Regions from separate parts of the Bacteroides clarus genome, predicted to be linked through region 1. Evidence: riboswitches for the same ligand, from Rfam matches in the RefSeq annotation. Region 1 holds a riboswitch; each other region holds the start of a gene.
The links. A riboswitch is a leader RNA that binds a small molecule or an ion and turns the genes downstream of it on or off. The one in region 1 is predicted to bind cobalamin.
Positions count from the first base shown of each region.

Region 2: linked by a shared signal. The riboswitch ahead of I2F54_RS12395 (uroporphyrinogen decarboxylase/cobalamine-independent methonine synthase family protein) and the one ahead of I2F54_RS11135 (TonB-dependent receptor) in region 1 are both predicted to bind cobalamin.
Region 3: linked by a shared signal. The riboswitch ahead of I2F54_RS08990 (TonB-dependent receptor) and the one ahead of I2F54_RS11135 (TonB-dependent receptor) in region 1 are both predicted to bind cobalamin.
Region 4: linked by a shared signal. The riboswitch ahead of I2F54_RS13920 (tryptophanase) and the one ahead of I2F54_RS11135 (TonB-dependent receptor) in region 1 are both predicted to bind cobalamin.

Region 1 is NZ_JADNLF010000009.1:74,437-78,591, forward strand. Features, by position in the region: gene I2F54_RS11130 (sirohydrochlorin cobaltochelatase) at 1-631, shown strand, start outside; cobalamin riboswitch at 1,411-1,694, shown strand; gene I2F54_RS11135 (TonB-dependent receptor) at 1,747-3,981, shown strand; gene I2F54_RS11140 (sirohydrochlorin cobaltochelatase) at 4,022-4,155, shown strand, end outside.
Region 2 is NZ_JADNLF010000011.1:42,324-46,478, forward strand. Features, by position in the region: gene I2F54_RS12390 (TlpA disulfide reductase family protein) at 30-1,127, shown strand; gene I2F54_RS12395 (uroporphyrinogen decarboxylase/cobalamine-independent methonine synthase family protein) at 1,432-2,400, opposite strand; cobalamin riboswitch at 2,461-2,681, opposite strand; gene I2F54_RS12400 (anaerobic ribonucleoside triphosphate reductase) at 2,961-4,155, shown strand, end outside.
Region 3 is NZ_JADNLF010000006.1:217,444-221,598, reverse strand. Features, by position in the region: gene I2F54_RS08990 (TonB-dependent receptor) at 1-1,950, opposite strand, end outside; cobalamin riboswitch at 2,008-2,202, opposite strand; gene I2F54_RS08985 (multidrug effflux MFS transporter) at 2,231-3,466, opposite strand; gene I2F54_RS08980 (helix-turn-helix domain-containing protein) at 3,623-4,155, shown strand, end outside.
Region 4 is NZ_JADNLF010000013.1:107,667-111,821, reverse strand. Features, by position in the region: gene I2F54_RS13925 (sensor histidine kinase) at 1-1,034, shown strand, start outside; cobalamin riboswitch at 1,069-1,278, shown strand; gene I2F54_RS13920 (tryptophanase) at 1,553-2,926, shown strand; gene I2F54_RS13915 (GNAT family N-acetyltransferase) at 2,982-3,281, shown strand; gene I2F54_RS13910 (4'-phosphopantetheinyl transferase family protein) at 3,286-3,915, opposite strand; gene gldE (gliding motility-associated protein GldE) at 3,915-4,155, opposite strand, start outside.

The sequences.
Region 1 (4,155 bases):
CATCGTTCTCCTGATGGGACACGGTAACCCCGATGTGAACTACAATGCCAACATCAAGTACTCCGAAACCCAAACCGCCTTGCAAGCCCTCGCCGCGAACAAGAATATCTTCGTAGGTACCGTAGACTACGGCGAAATGCTTTTCTGGCCGAAAGAAGAGGAAGAGAAAGCCGCAGACCGCATACCGGTAGCCTCTCCCGACCAAATGATAAGCAGCTATCCCGGCTGCATCTACTCACAAGTGATGAAGTATTGCAAAGACAATAACCTGCAACCCGCAGACGTAACCGTTTACCTCGCTCCTTTCATGTCCATCGCCGGCGACCACGCCCACAATGACCTTTGGGGTATCGAAGCGATAGCCGAAAACAAAGGCTCGGACGAAGTGGAACTCAACACCAACGAATACAGTTGGCGCGAACGTCTGGAAAAAGCAGGTTTCAAGGTAGACAGAGCGTTTGAAGCCCACCCCGTAGGCCAGGCCGATGCCGACCACGGTATCAAAGACGGTTGCGGTATCAAAGCTTTGGGCAGCTATCCCGAAATACGTGCAATCTGGGTGAACCACCTGAAAGAGCAATGGGATACCGACGCTTGGGAAAACGGTGAAGGGTATCAACCGGAAGCATAACGTTCTTCCTTTTACCGACAGATGTCCGGCTAAGAAAGAACATCTTTGTCCCACTGCCGGAAAACGACAAATATTTTCTTAATTCAATAAGGAAGAAAAGGAGAAAAAAGGCAGAGGCAGAGAGAAAAAGCGGGTATTTCTCATTTCGGGAGAGATGCCCGCTTATTATATTAATAATCAAACCATTAAATCAAAATTTTAAAGAATATCCAAACTTTTTCAGGTTCATTCCAAGGGTCGTTTCCTATATGACCCTCTTTGGCCGCCATAAAACAAATCATCCCAACGCCGAATGACAACATTTTTCTATAAAAAGACAAGATAAGCACAACCCTCTTTCACAAGCAGCTCCTCTCATTTGCAAACCATCCGGAAACCCTAAAAATCATCTGTGCCGAATGGACACATCAACCAGGCAACACTCTTCTTTTTTATTTTACAAAATAAGATTCCGATTCACAATGACGATTAATATTGCCCAAGCATCCTATTTTTCACAATCATCTATAAATCAAATAAATACCTTAAAAATAGGCGGCTAAATAGGGGCAATAAGGAAATGAGCCTAAAAACGACCCTTTCCTTAAGAGCCCATCAAGTAAAAATAACCGACAGCACCCCCTTTCTCATCCGTCTTACAAGCTAAAAATATTCATCCCATGAGACCAAACCAACCGTCTCACGAGATGAAAACATTCATCCCCCGAGACAAAGCGAATCATCCCGTAAGACCGATTGCATTATCCCGCCCTTTCCTTCATCAATTAAAAATAAACCCCTATCTTTGTCACCGCTTAGGTGATACACCCGTTGTTCCAACGAGTTGTATAAAAGGGAATCCGGTGCGAAGCCGGAACAGTGCCCGCTACTGTAAAGCCACTTTGCCCCGTCCGCTTACCGCGGCAACGGAGCATACGGAAAACATTCTTCAAAACGATGCCACTGTCTTACAGACGGCTGCCGATAGCAAGCGCCGGTTCGGGCGCATCGCAGTCCGGGGGACGGGAAGGTGTGGTTTTCCGCAGGGCTGAGTCAGGAAACCTGCCTTGGCGATTACACAGTCAACGCCTTCCCGGGGTCAGGAAGACAAGTATTAATCTTACATTTTTCAATAAATGAGAACCAAATGTTTATTGGCAGCCATGCTGTGCTGCCTGACACTCCTGCTCCATGCCCAGACCGCATTGAGCGGAAAAGTGGTGAGTGCCGGCACCAACGAGCCCCTCGTAGGGGTAAATATCCGCGTAGACAACAGTCTGACGGGATGCACCACCAACGGAAGAGGAGAATTTACCATCGACAACCTGCCCGGCGGACAGCACACGCTGCGCTTCTCCTACATCGGCTTCACCCCCGGGAAATACACTACGGACGGACAGGAGACTGACATCCTCGTAAAGCTGGAAGAGAGTTACAGCAACCTCAGCCAGGTGGTAGTGACCGGAACCGGTACGCACCGCCGCATGACGGACAGCCCCGTTCCCGTCTCCGTAATCACGGCCAAAGAAATAGGCGGCGCCAACGTATCCACGCTGGAAGAAGCGCTGGTGAAACTGACGCCCAACATATCTTCCTACACCAACGGCATGGGCACTACCATGAGCCTGAACGGCATCAACGAGGACTACATACTGATACTGGAAAACGGCAAGCGTCTGGCAGGCGAAGACCGCTACACGCGCATCAACGTGGCCAACATCAAGCGCATCGAGATACTGAACGGCGCAGCATCCGCCCTGTACGGAAGCGATGCCATAGGCGGCGTTATCAACATCATCACGGACGATGCCCGGAACACCGTAAACGTATCCAGCTACACCCACTACTCCGGCGAAGGACGCCTGACGGAAAGCGTCAATGCCGATGTCAATGCGGGCAAGTTCTCCTCTTACACTTCCTACCAGCGCCGTCAGGCAGGAAGCTGGCAGAACAACAACATCGACGAGAACGGCTACGAAACCGGACGTCCTACTTCCGTAGGTTTCTACTCCAACACCGTAAACCAGCGTTTCGTGTTCAATGCCACAGATAAACTGTCGTTCTACGCGCGCGGTACTTATTATGATAATAAAACCCGCCGTCCGCAGGATGCCACCTACTATGCCAAAAGCAAAGGCCAGTTCGTGCAGAAAGACGCCTATACCTACAACCTGAGACACGAGACCTATACCTATGGCGCCGGCATGAAGTACATGATAAACCGTTCGGCCTACATCGACGCGGAATTCTACTCGGACAATTTCTCGTCGGACTATATGTACTTCAAGAAATCGGGCAGCTATCTGCCGGGCGACCAAGTAACCCGCAAGCAAGTGCGCTACTACAACGGAAACATCAAAGGTATCTTCCGCCTGGGCAGCCGCAACAAGCTGTCCGCCGGAGTGGAATACGTAAACGAGGGGCTTGAGAGCGAATCGGACAACATCGACTCCCGCCACATGTACACCCTCGCTTTCTATGCGCAGGATGAAATAAAACTGCCCCTGAACCTGCAAGCCGTACTGGGCATACGCTACATCTACAACGAGAACTTCAAGAATTATGCCACTCCCAACGTATCGCTGATGTACAAGCTCGGCGGACTGAACCTGCGCGCCGCCTATGCGGCAGGCTTCCGTACGCCTACCCTGTCGCAACTCTACGCCACCGACGAGTCCAAGACCAGCAACCGCTACACCACGGGCAACGTCGGTTTGAAACCGGAAAAGAACAACTTCTACTCGCTGAATGCGGAGTACAACTACCGCCGGCTCTCCGTGTCCGTCACCGGGTTCATCAACGACATCCGCGACATGATAAACTACCGCACCCTCTCCGACCAGGAAATACACGACATGGGACTGGACGACAAGCACGCCACCTTCGACGAGATACGCCAGCGCGACAACGTGGACAAAGCTAAGACCAAAGGCATCAGCCTGAACGCCAGCCTGAACCTGGGCGCGGGCTTCAGGGCAGGCGGCGGATACACGTACATGGACACCGAAGCCAAGCAGTTGCAAGCCGACGGCAGCTACGAAGTGTCGCCCATAGACAAAAGCGTCAGGCACATGGGGAACATCAACGGCCAGTGGGAACACGCCTGGAGCTTCTACCGCCTGAACGTAAACGTGCACGGACACCTGCAAGGCGAACGCTACTCGCAAACGTACGGTTATGCTCCCAAATTCCAGCAATGGGATTTGAACACCCGCCATACCTTCAACCTGCAATCCGTGATTCTGGAACCGGGCATAGGCATCGAAAACATCTTCGACAAGACAGACGACCGCCCCTGGAACAACAACTTCTCCACGCTCAACCCGGGACGCTCGGTGTATGTGAGCCTGTCGGTACGATTCAAGAAATAAAACAGTAACCATTTTTATAAAACAGCAATCACTTTCGTTTATGAAAACCTCTCTTCTCTCCCTGCTCCTTGCCGTTTCTCTCTTCTGCGCCGCGCACGAAGGGGGAAACTTCGTGTCGAGCGATATGCTCGCAAGTATGAAACCCGGCGAAAAGGCCGCGTTGCTTATGGTACA
Region 2 (4,155 bases), on a different contig from region 1:
TACAAATTATTTATTTAATGAACAAAGCAATGAAAAAACTAACTTACCTGCTCGCTGCCGCTGCCGTATTCGCAGCCTGTAACAGCGGGAACCAAGGTTACACCGTAACCGGAACGATAGAGGGTGCAACCGACGGCGATACCGTCTTTCTGCAAACCGTGGAAGGCCGCCAACTCGTAAAACTCGATTCCGCAGTCATCACCAACGGAACCTTCACCTTCAAAGGAACGCAGGACACTGCTGCCAACCGCTACCTTACTTATAGCCCCGCCGGAGCAGAGGGTATGATTATGGACTTCTTCCTCGAAAACGGAAAAATCAATATCAAACTCAACGGAAAGAGCAGCTCCGCCACCGGTACCGCCAACAACGACATCTACCAGGCCATCAGAACCCAGCTCAACGAACTGGACAGCCAGATGGAAAACATCTACACTTCCATGACCGACACCGCCCTGACCGACCAGCAGCGCGAAGCCAAAGGCAAGGAAATGAGTGCGCTGGAAAGCAGAATGATGGAAGTGGCCAAAGCCGGCATCAGCCAAAACATTACCAATGCCGTGGGCGTGCATCTGCTGAAAAGCAATTACTACTACTTGGATGTGAAAGAACTCGACCCGCTGATGCCGCAGATTCCCGCCACATACAGCAACGACGCCACCATCATCCGCATCAAGGAGAATGTAGAAAAGATGAAAGCCACTGCCGTAGGCCAAAAGTTTACGGACTTTGAAATGCAGACTCCCGAAGGAAAGACCGTGAAACTGTCCGACTACGTAGGAAAGGGCAAGACCGTGCTCGTCGACTTCTGGGCAAGCTGGTGCGGACCCTGCCGTCGCGAAATGCCTAACCTGGTAGAGGCATACGCCAAGTACAAGAACAAGAATTTCGAGATTGTAGGCGTTTCTTTAGACCAGAACGGCGATTCTTGGAAAGAAGCTATCAACAAACTGAATATCACCTGGCCGCAAATGTCCGACTTGAAATATTGGAATAATGAAGGCGCCAAGCTGTATGCCGTAAGCAGCATTCCCCACACGGTACTGATTGACGGTGACGGAATTATCCTTGCACGCGGTTTGCACGGAGAGGAACTGCAAGAAAAATTGGCTGAAGTGCTTAAATAAGCGAGGAAGCCGAAAGAGTATAAAACAAAGGGGTGTGTCAAAACTCCCCTTGTATCGAAATCACCCCCGCTACGATTATCTGTGGCGAGGGTGATTTCCTATTTATGAGGGTTTCGACACACCCTCTTTATTGTTTTGCAATCCCGCAGGGCAACAGCCGTAAGATGCGGGCTCAGTTATGGTAACATGCGGGCTCGGCCACCACGAGACGCGGGCTCGGATGTAACAAAGTGCGGGCTCAGCCATAACAAGGCCTGCGCTCAAACACAGCAAGACGTGCACCCGGACACAACAGTGCGTGCGCTCAGACAGGGAATATACGGTCTGCCATATCCTTAGCCAGTCCCACGGTTTTCCATTGTTTCTTCTCATCCTCTTCCGAGGGATTAAGAAGATTATCCGCATCGGGCAGGCAGAGCGTCAGATGCTTCACGGGAATATAATTCAGCACTTCTTCCATCTTGGCCTGCAACTCATCCAGTTCTTCCTCATCGGGATAATAAGAGAGTACGAAACCAAACACAGCTTCCCGTTCATGCACAAACCACAACAGACGGCTGCGATCGCAAATCCCGCAATCATAATCCAGAAAATACGCGTCCGCCCCGCGTAGCCGTATCAACATATCCGTCGCGGCATGAAAAGCCACGAATAACCCTTCGGGACGCTCGCGCAGCACCCGGTTATTGAGGCGGGCGGCCTCATCGGTCAGCATGGACTTCACGCCCTCGAACTGTATATAACGGCAACCGGCCTCATAAAGCCCTTCCAGCAACTTTTTATAAGCCGCCGCCAAATCATCCAGCAGTATATTCAAGTCCGGATAAACCGACTTCATGCACCCGGCATCCGTTTCACGAAGAATCCTCATCAGTACTTTTCCGGGCGAAGGAATATGCTGTTTGGGCAATACATCGTCCGAAGCATTCGCCGCCAAAAAAGCAAAATCATCAAGGATAGGATGATGAAGCAAACCTATCCTGCCCGTCACTTCCAGCTCCTTGCCGGACGGAGCCCCCGCATCGCCCTTCCGGCGGATGCCTTCCCAGGCTTCCAGAAAATCATAACTCCGAAATCCGCCATCCGTCACAATCCTTACGCCTTCCGACCTCAGCCGTTCAATCAAACTACGTATCTCCGCATTTTCCACGGCACGCAATGTTTGCTGACTGATTTGCCCGCCTTGATAGCGGCTCCTTGCGTCCCGCAGCGCAGAAGGCACACACAATGCCCCCGCAATATCGACCTTAAAGGGTGGAAACAACTTTCCCATATTCGTTCTTTTTATTTGAAAATTAATACCTCAGCGCTTTGCCCTATCCCACGAGTGGCAAAGAAAATCAAAGAATGGCAGGTCTTCTGACTCGGTTTCCATTTCAAACCGCCTTCCCAACCTTTTCCCGCATACGGGGAAATAATCAGTGGCAGAGGTGTATCTGTCGAAATGTTTGGTATGAAACCTTACAGCAGCGGGACTGTCCGGGATTTGCACCCGATTCCCTTTTAATTACCGATGATGACAACCATCGGTAAACCGATTCGCTGCAAATATAACCAAAGTATTTGAAAGTCGGCAAGTGAAATCCCTATTTTTCATCGGCCGCTTCAAAACAGATTGACACATCATCTAATATATAATTATCAATAATGTGCAACTATAAAAACCACGTAAACTGAAAAGTTTCCCATTTCATCACAAATCATATTTGATTATCAACAGATTAACCATTTTTAATCCAACAAAAGTTTTCCAAAACAGAAAACGTATAAAAAACTATCATACCTTTGTTTCGCAATTAACTCCTATTGTAAAATCTAAAAAATACAACCAATATGATACAAACGGTACTCAAGCGTGACGGACGCGTCGTCGGCTTCAACGAAGAAAAAATAGTAACCGCCATCCGCAAGGCCATGCTCCATACGGACAAGGGAGAAGACATGCAACTGATACGCCAAATCACCGACCACATCTCCTTTAAGGGCGATGCCCAAATGACGGTGGAAGCCATTCAGGACCTGGTGGAAATGGAGCTGATGAAGAGCAGCCGTAAAGATGTCGCACAGAAATACATTGCCTACCGCAACCAGCGCAGTATCGCCCGCAAGGCAAAGACGCGCGATATGTTTCTGGAAATCATCAACATCAAATCCAACGACATCACCCGCGAGAACGCCAACATGAATGCCGACACTCCGGCAGGCATGATGATGAAGTTCGCCAGCGAGACCACCAAACCGTTTGTAGACGACTATCTTCTGAGCGAGGAAGTGCTGGATGCCGTCAGCCACAACTACCTGCACATCCACGACAAGGATTATTACCCTACCAAGAGCCTGACATGCGTGCAGCACCCGCTGGACCGCATCCTGACATACGGCTTCTCCGCAGGACACGGAGAATCGCGCCCTGCAAAACGCATCGAGACCGCCAGTATCCTGGGTTGCATCTCATTGGAAACAGCCCAAAACGAAATGCACGGCGGACAAGCCATTCCCGCATTCGACTTCTACCTCGCTCCCTACGTGCGCAACAGCTACATCGAGGAAATAAAGAATCTGGAAGAGCTGAACGGCAAGGACTACTCGCACCTCTACCAAAAAGAGCTGACAGACTATCTGCAACAACCGCTGGACGGCCTGACCGACGACCGCCGCATTGTCCAGCATGCCGTGAACAAGACCGTAGCCCGCGTGCACCAGTCCATGGAAGCGTTCATCCACAACATGAACACGATACACTCCCGTGGCGGAAACCAAGTGGTGTTCAGCTCCATCAACTACGGCACGGACACTTCCGCCGAGGGACGCTGCATCATCCGCGAACTGCTGAAAAGCACGTATCAAGGCGTAGGAAACGGCGAGACAGCCATCTTCCCCATTCAGATATGGAAAAAGAAACGCGGCGTAAGCTACCTGCCCGAAGACCGCAACTACGACCTCTACCAGCTTGCCTGCAAAGTCACCGCACGCCGTTTCTTCCCGAACTTCCTGAATCTGGACGCCACCTTCAACCGCAGCGACGACT
Region 3 (4,155 bases), on a different contig from region 1:
CTGTTCATCAGTCAGATTGATGATTTCTGCTTGAAGCTGTAATTTACACTTTTTAAAAGCACACTCTTTAGAGATACTGGCCGTATGTTCCATATAACCAGCTATCTCATTTTCAGGAATATTTTGTGACAAGCAATAACGTTTACTTACACCTACGACGGAGTAACCTATGCTAAACCAAGGCATTTCAAACCTCGCAGATACATTGCCGCTATGCTTCGGAGTATAAGGCAACTGTTCCTTATAATTTTTGGCATCCGAATCTGTAAGGTCAATTGCTTTCTGCAAAGTATATCCGCCGGATATAATCAAATCTATATTTTTAGCTAACGGCGCTGATATCGCCAAAGTAGCGTCTACTCCTGTAGCACGGACAGTCCCATAGTTTGCCATACGCCACGCATAAGTAGTGGGAAAAGCTACAATTTTATCAGTCACATCATTGTAATAGGCATCAAATGTCACAGAAATATAGTCTAAAAAAGACAGAGATGAACTGCTCCACGTAATCCCTACATTATATTCATTCGCCTTCTCCGGACGTAAACTTCGATTGCCCAATCTATAATAATACAAGTCGTTAAAAGTAGGTGTACGAAAAGTGCTTTTGTACATAAAACGCAGAAAAAAAGTTTTTTCCATCCAAGGCTGTATACTCACGGAAGCCGAAGGAGCCAAACGACGGAAATTCTCAGGAGCATTCCCAACCTCCACTTTTTCAGTGATAAAAGTATGTACCAATGAACCGGAAGCGGTGATTCTTCCGTATTGGTAACGGATATTGAAAGCTGTCAATGATGCATACCGGGTAGGAAACGGGCAGTCTTTCAGATTACTACGTAATGTATTTACAGCCCCATCTTGTGCCAAAGACAAGGATAAAGTCTTAAATGGACGGTATAGAGCCGTTGCAGATAAATAATATTCATCCTGCCTATGTACAGCCTGATAATATCCGTCCGCATATTCCTTCCCTTCATCCTCATACCTATTCCAGCCATAGTTATACTTTGCCTGTGCCTGCAAACTCCATTTCGAAGAGAAGTGTTTTTTATAACGCGCCTGTACAAAGGTATTCTCATCCCAAAGCGTTTCGTCGGAAATCGGGTTATAAAGAGTTACCGCCCCCGGAAGCCCACGGCGGGAATTGAAATAATATCCTTTTACGTCCACCTCACCACCATCTTTAAAAGTGTGATATAGCGTTGCTTCTCCTTGCCAAGAATAAATATCTGAATTATTACGCTTTTCTTCTGTCACATACTTTCCATTGACCAAAGTAAAAGGATAATTTCCATCGGCACGCATATAATTAGCATTCAAAGCCAAACGCGTACGGTTACCTATTTTTTGCCACCAACGCAACGTGGGGGTAACATACCCAAACGATCCACTACTTATCCTAGCTTGGAAAGCAGCACTGCGCCCTTCATCAAAATGCGGTTTCTCAGTCTCAATGCTCAATACACCTGCCGATGCATATAAACGGGCTGATTGCAACATATTTTCTGTTTGTCCTATTGCTAAAGAAAGGGTTGAGACATTATCAAGCGAAAAACGCCCTATATCAATTTGCCCTGCCTGAGAATTACTCACAACAACCCCATCATAACTGACAGCCGTATGCGCCGCCCCTATATTGCGCACAGAAACAGTCTTCAACCCGCCGATACCACCATAATCTTTTACATTGGCACCTGCAAAACGACGTACGGCATCTGCCATATTCTGTATGCCGAGACGGCTTATATCTTGTTGCGACAATGTTTGTATAGGTACAGCCGAAGTTACTTTATTAGGCATTCGCCGTGCTGTAACAGTCACCTTTTCAATTTGGTGCACTTTTCCTGTAATCGTATCCTTTTTCGCCACCTCTTGTGCCGAAAGCAGAGCACCGCCCATACAAAAGAAACCGATACAGGCAAACCGCACCTTCATTCTCCACATCATAAAAGAGTAAAGATTATCTTTAAACGACGTACACTGTCCGCTTTCCTCGAACGGACAATTTTTTGACTTTGTTTTGCAGGTCTTCTGACTTATTTCTAATGTATCGCCTTCCCATTTTAATTAAAACAGTGGCTAAAGAATGATACATTCAACGCGAAACTCACAGCAGCGGGACTGTTCGGGATTTACACCCGATTCCCTTTTCATCCGTTTCCCGAATAGGGAACCGGAACAAAACGCGGGCAAAGATAAGAATATAATATAAATATTACTCAGCCCCTTATAACAGTTTCTGCAAAAAAACATTTATTATTCTATAAGGAGCGAAATTCAGAGCCTTCTTGTGGAAAGGCAACCGGTGGAAAGAAAAACAAGCACATACGCAAGAACATAACGACCCCATAAAGAATAAAAAGCCGGTAGACATTCTGATATCTCCCATACCTACCAAAGGCGATACAATCCCGCCAAAAGCAAATCCTATCGCACCCAAAAGAGCGGAAGCCACTCCGGCGTTTTTACGTTCACAATCCATCGCCAAAGTGTTGGAAGCCGTAAAAGTCATCCCTACCATCGCAAGCAGGCAGAAAATCAGTATCTCGTAAATCCAAAAATTACAATCCAGGAAAAATGCCACAGAAAGTAATATAGAAATAAATAACATGCCATGATTACCTACATGTAAAGCCCGTTCCATTGTAGAGAAACGAACAGCCAAAGCGGAAGATATCACCATGGCAACGGCATTAACCCCGAAACAGAAACTGAACAACATCGGTGAAAGACCATAATATTGCTGCATGATGAAAGGAGCGGAAGCTATATTGGTAAACAAAACTCCCATCGTAAAGCCATACTGCAATATGTAACGTACGTACTGACGGTTATGCAAGACAATACCAAAACGGCGATACATATCTCCCCACCTTATATTCTGCCTCTGTCCGCCCGGCAAAGACTCTCTAAAACGCATACTTCCGATAATCAAAAGAACGCCTAATATAAATAAGAACCAGAAGATACCATGCCAGCCGCCAAAGTCAGCCAGTACCCCGCCACCTATCGGAGCAACCACCGTAGCGATCCCATTAATAGCGCCGATAGTGGCAAGCATCCCCGCAAGTTCGTGAGCAGAATATTTATCGGCGGCAATAGACCGGGATATCACAACTCCTCCGGCTCCGGCAATTCCCTGTACAAAACGTAACGCGACGAATTGTGATATATTTTGAGAAAAAATACAGCCGACGGTAGAAATCAGGAACAAGGCCATAGCTATCAATAAAGGAGAACGACGGCCATACTTATCACTTAACGGACCAAAAATCAGCTGGCCTGTCGCTAAGCCTACCATACTTGTAGTAAGCCCCAACTGCACTCTTGAAGATGTGGTTTGGAAGAAATCCGACATTGCCGGTAAAGTAGGCAGGTACATATCCATGACAAACGGGCCAAAAGCGCTCAACATTCCCAGAAATACCAATATAAAACCTTTTGAATTTTGTTTACCTGTCATTACCTATTCCTCTTTTATAAATCGGCGGCAAAATTACCCCATATTTACAAGATAAGCTATGGCTTATCTTGTACAAAACGTTTCATTTTAGGAACAATATACGATATTATCATAGAATATAGCTACATTTGTTGCGTAAAAAAGAACTATATTCACATGTACGAACCGTTATCACCCGATACTTCCAGCATCAGATATGAGGAAACCGATTTATCGTATCTGAAACAGCGTCCATACCGTTTTAAATGCGGTATATACTTAATCTGTACACAGGGGCAAAGTATCATCTCCACAGGAGTACAACAATATACCTTTAATGAACAGACCGAACTGATTTTTCTTACAGGAAGCCTTATCCAGGTAATACAAGCCTCAGCAGATTTTAACGTACGCATGCTCCTATTCCCCAAAGATCTTTTCTTAAAAGCCATATTACCAATTGACACACCCTATTTCAACTATACCCATGAACACCCGCACTATCATCACACGGCAGATGAGAGAAGCCAGAAAACATGGCGGGAAATAGTATTATGGATGGATATAGCGCAAATGCTTTTCAAAGACAATACGCTCCAGTTCAGAAAACAACAAGAATTTAATTTCCTGCAAAGCTTATTAATGTGGCTGTTCAACACTATTCCGGAGAAGCTGGCCGCCAACAAGCAATACAGCAGAAAACAGATGCT
Region 4 (4,155 bases), on a different contig from region 1:
ACATTGAACGCGAAAAGCTTATCACCCATCTGCAAACCGCCCGTGAAGGGTTGGGAGTGTTCACCAAAGACAAGAAGGAAATTCTTGTCAATAACCTTTTCACCCAATACGGCAACCTCATTTCCGACTCTAACTTGCAGACCACAGAAGAGATATTCTCCATCTGTGAGTTCCAGAAGATCACCGACTTCATCAGCAAAGCGCAAAAACGGCCTTCGGATAAAGAAGAAAAACGGCTATCCATCAATATTAATAAAAACGGACGCATATTCATTGTAGAATGTATCATCTTCCAAGACTTGAGCTTTGAAATCTCCATCAACGACATCACTCTGGAAGAAGAACAGATACGCCTGAAACGGCAGCTCACGCAGAACATCGCCCACGAGCTGAAAACTCCCGTAAGCAGCATTCAGGGGTATCTGGAAACCATCGTCAACAACGAGAACATCTCGCATGAAAAGATGCAGACCTTCCTCGAACGCTGCTATGCCCAAAGCAATCGCCTCAGCCGCCTGTTGCGGGATATCTCCGTACTGACACGTATGGATGAAGCCGCCAATATGATTGATATGGAAAAGGTAGACATCAGCATGCTTGTCACCAATATAGTCAATGAAGTATCATTGGAACTGGAAGAAAAGCGTATTACGGTAGTCAACAGCTTACAACCCAAAATACAGTTAAAAGGCAACTACTCACTGCTATACTCCATATTCCGCAATCTGATGGATAATGCCATAGCCTATGCCGGCACCGATATTCACATCAACATCAATTGTTTCCGTGAAGATGAGAACTTCTATTATTTCAGTTTTGCGGATACAGGAATAGGAGTTTCACCGGAGCATCTGAATCGTTTGTTCGAACGCTTTTATCGCGTAGATAAAGGACGTTCGCGAAAATTAGGCGGTACGGGCTTAGGACTTGCCATCGTAAAAAATGCCGTCATCATTCATGGCGGAACAATTTCCGCCAAAAATAATCAAGGTGGCGGACTGGAGTTTGTATTTACATTGGCAAAGGAGAAATAAATTCTCTTATTCGGTTTTGTTTGTTACTTTTTTCATTATCTTTGCAATGCATTGGTTTGCCCCTTTTTTTCAAAGGGGGCAATTAAAAGGGAATCAGGTGTAAGTCCTGAACAGTCCCGCTGCTGTAAGTTTCACATAATGTTGCAGACAATAAATTCTCTCTCCATGCCACTGGATATGTTGTCCGGGAAGGCTGTCTGCAACAGAAACAAGTCAGAAGACCTGCCATGCGTTATCTTATCATTGCTTTCGAGGAAAAAGCGTTGAGTCTAATGAGCCGGATAAATTCTATCCAATCATTTCATTCATCAAAACTCTTTCAAAGAAAGTAAAAAGAGAATAAACTCTGCCAAGTTTATTTAAATGATGTCCGGCCGAAGTGATTCGTCCGGACATTTGTTTTACAAAAAGTCACAAAAAACATTGCCAATCATCCATAAAATCCTTATATTCGGCACATAAAACGCAAAAACGGATTCATCCGTTGACCTATTGTCGAACTTATAAAAAAAGAATCTATGGAATTACCATTCGCCGAATCATGGAAAATCAAAATGGTGGAGCCTATCCGTAAAAGCACCCGCCAGGAGCGTGAACAGTGGTTGAAAGAAGCTCATTACAATGTTTTTCAACTAAAATCAGAACAAGTTTATATCGACCTTATCACCGATTCGGGAACAGGAGCCATGAGCGATCGACAATGGGCCGGTATCATGCTCGGAGATGAAAGTTACGCCGGCGCTTCCTCTTTCTTCAATCTGAAAGAAGTTATTACCCGGCTGACAGGTTTTGAATATATCATTCCTACACATCAAGGACGTGCCGCCGAAAATGTTTTATTCTCTCATCTGGTGCACGCTGGAGATATTGTACCGGGAAATTCGCATTTTGATACCACCAAAGGGCATATTGAAAGCCGAAAGGCAATCGCACTGGACTGCACAATAGACGAAGCGCGACAAACACAACTGGAAATTCCCTTTAAAGGTAACGTAGATCCTGCAAAACTGGAAAAGACCTTAGAAGAACATAATGACCGCATACCATTCATCATTGTTACCATCACCAACAATACAGCCGGCGGGCAACCGGTTTCCATGCAAAACTTGCGCGAAGTCCGAAATATCGCGGACAAGTACAACAAACCTGTTCTGTTCGACTCTGCCCGTTTTGCCGAAAACGCCTATTTCATTAAAACACGCGAGGAAGGTTACAAAGACAAGAGTATAAAGGAAATAACCAAAGAGATGTTCGCTCTTGCAGACGGTATGACCATGAGTGCCAAGAAAGACGGCATCGTAAACATGGGAGGATTTATCGCAACCCGCCGTCAGGACTGGTATGAAGGAGCAAAAGGATTCTGTGTACAATTCGAAGGTTACCTTACTTATGGCGGTATGAACGGCCGCGATATGAATGCACTCGCTATCGGCTTGGATGAAAACACCGAATTCGATAATCTTGAAACCCGTATTTGCCAAATAGAATACCTGGCTAAAAAATTAGATGAATACGGAATACCGTATCAACGTCCCGCCGGAGGACATGCGATTTTTGTAGATGCTCCCAAAGTTTTGACACATGTTCCTAAAGAAGAGTTTCCTGCGCAGACTTTGACCGTCGAGCTATATCTGGAAGCCGGAATACGCGGGTGTGAAATCGGTTATCTACTTGCCGACCGTGATCCCGTTACCCGTGAAAACCGCTTCAACGGATTGGATTTACTCCGACTGGCCATTCCACGCCGCGTATACACGGATAACCACATGAATGTAATCGCCGCCGCGCTTAAAAATGTATATGACAGACGTGAAACAATTACCAGAGGAGTACGCATCACCTGGGAAGCTCCGTTAATGCGTCACTTCACAGTGCAGTTGGAAAGGCTGTAAAAAAACTTTTCTGCCATAATGAATGTTATATGACTAAACATCAGCATTTACAATTATGGCAGAAAATTATGAATTAATAGACAACAAGGAGCGCCATCAGTATGAGTTCCATGTCGAAAAGTATACCCCAAGAATAGAGTATATTAAATCAATTAATGGCGAAATATTTCTAACGCATACAGAAGTTCCCGCCGGTTTAGGCGGCAGAGGTATTGGCAGCCAGCTTGTTGAAAAAACATTGCAGGACATTGAAAGGCAGCAACTCCGCTTGGTTCCTTTATGCCCATTTATAGCGGGTTATATTCACAAACATCCGGAATGGAGACGGATTGTCCTAAGAGGTGTTCACGTTTAATAAACTACAAGCTCAACGTTAGTACAAAATCCGGAAACAAGTAGTAGTGAATCTGAAAATTCCGTTTCTCCGCTGTACGATATTCCGCAGCGGAGAATACTCCTTGTTCGTCAACTATAAAAGGCATTACATGCAAATGTTCCCGAAAATCGACATCGGAAGCATTCATACATTTAAACATGGTTTCTTTTGCAGACCAGTGAAGTAACAACGACCAAGTTTCCGTACCCCTGAATAGTGATTCTTGTTCATCCGCACGCATAAATTTATGCGCCACTTTCCGTACCCGTCCGCTATAATACTCGATATCAATACCTACTTCTTTCTTTGGCTCACCTAATAAGACAGCGACATAACCTTTTGTATGCGAAATACTGATAGAAAAAGAGCCGTCTGCCAAATAAGGCTTTCCATTAGAATAATAGCGTATTTCTTTCTCCTCACCAAGCATTGTATACAACAACACACGCACAGCCAGCCACTCCAATCTACGAGAACCGGCTGCAAATTTCCCGATGTCCTCTTCATATTTCCCTTTATGAGGAAGTAAGGCAAGCATTTCTTCCAGGCTTTCACTTGTTTTCCAGATACCCCATCTGTATGAATTCTCTGTATATTGTTTAAAAACGGGCATTATTTCTCTGTTTCAGTACCTTCCCGAACCGGCTCATTAATTGTAAACTTCACCTTTAAGATACGGCGGTTATCCATTTCAAGAACCTCAAATTCATAACAATCATAGGTCACTTTCTCATGAAGTGCCGGGAACTCCCCTTTCAACTCAAGCAAAAGCCCCGCCAAAGTATCGGCGTCACCTGCCACCTCATCAAAGGTTTCTTCATCTATCTTGGTTATCTTATAGAAATCCGTCAGT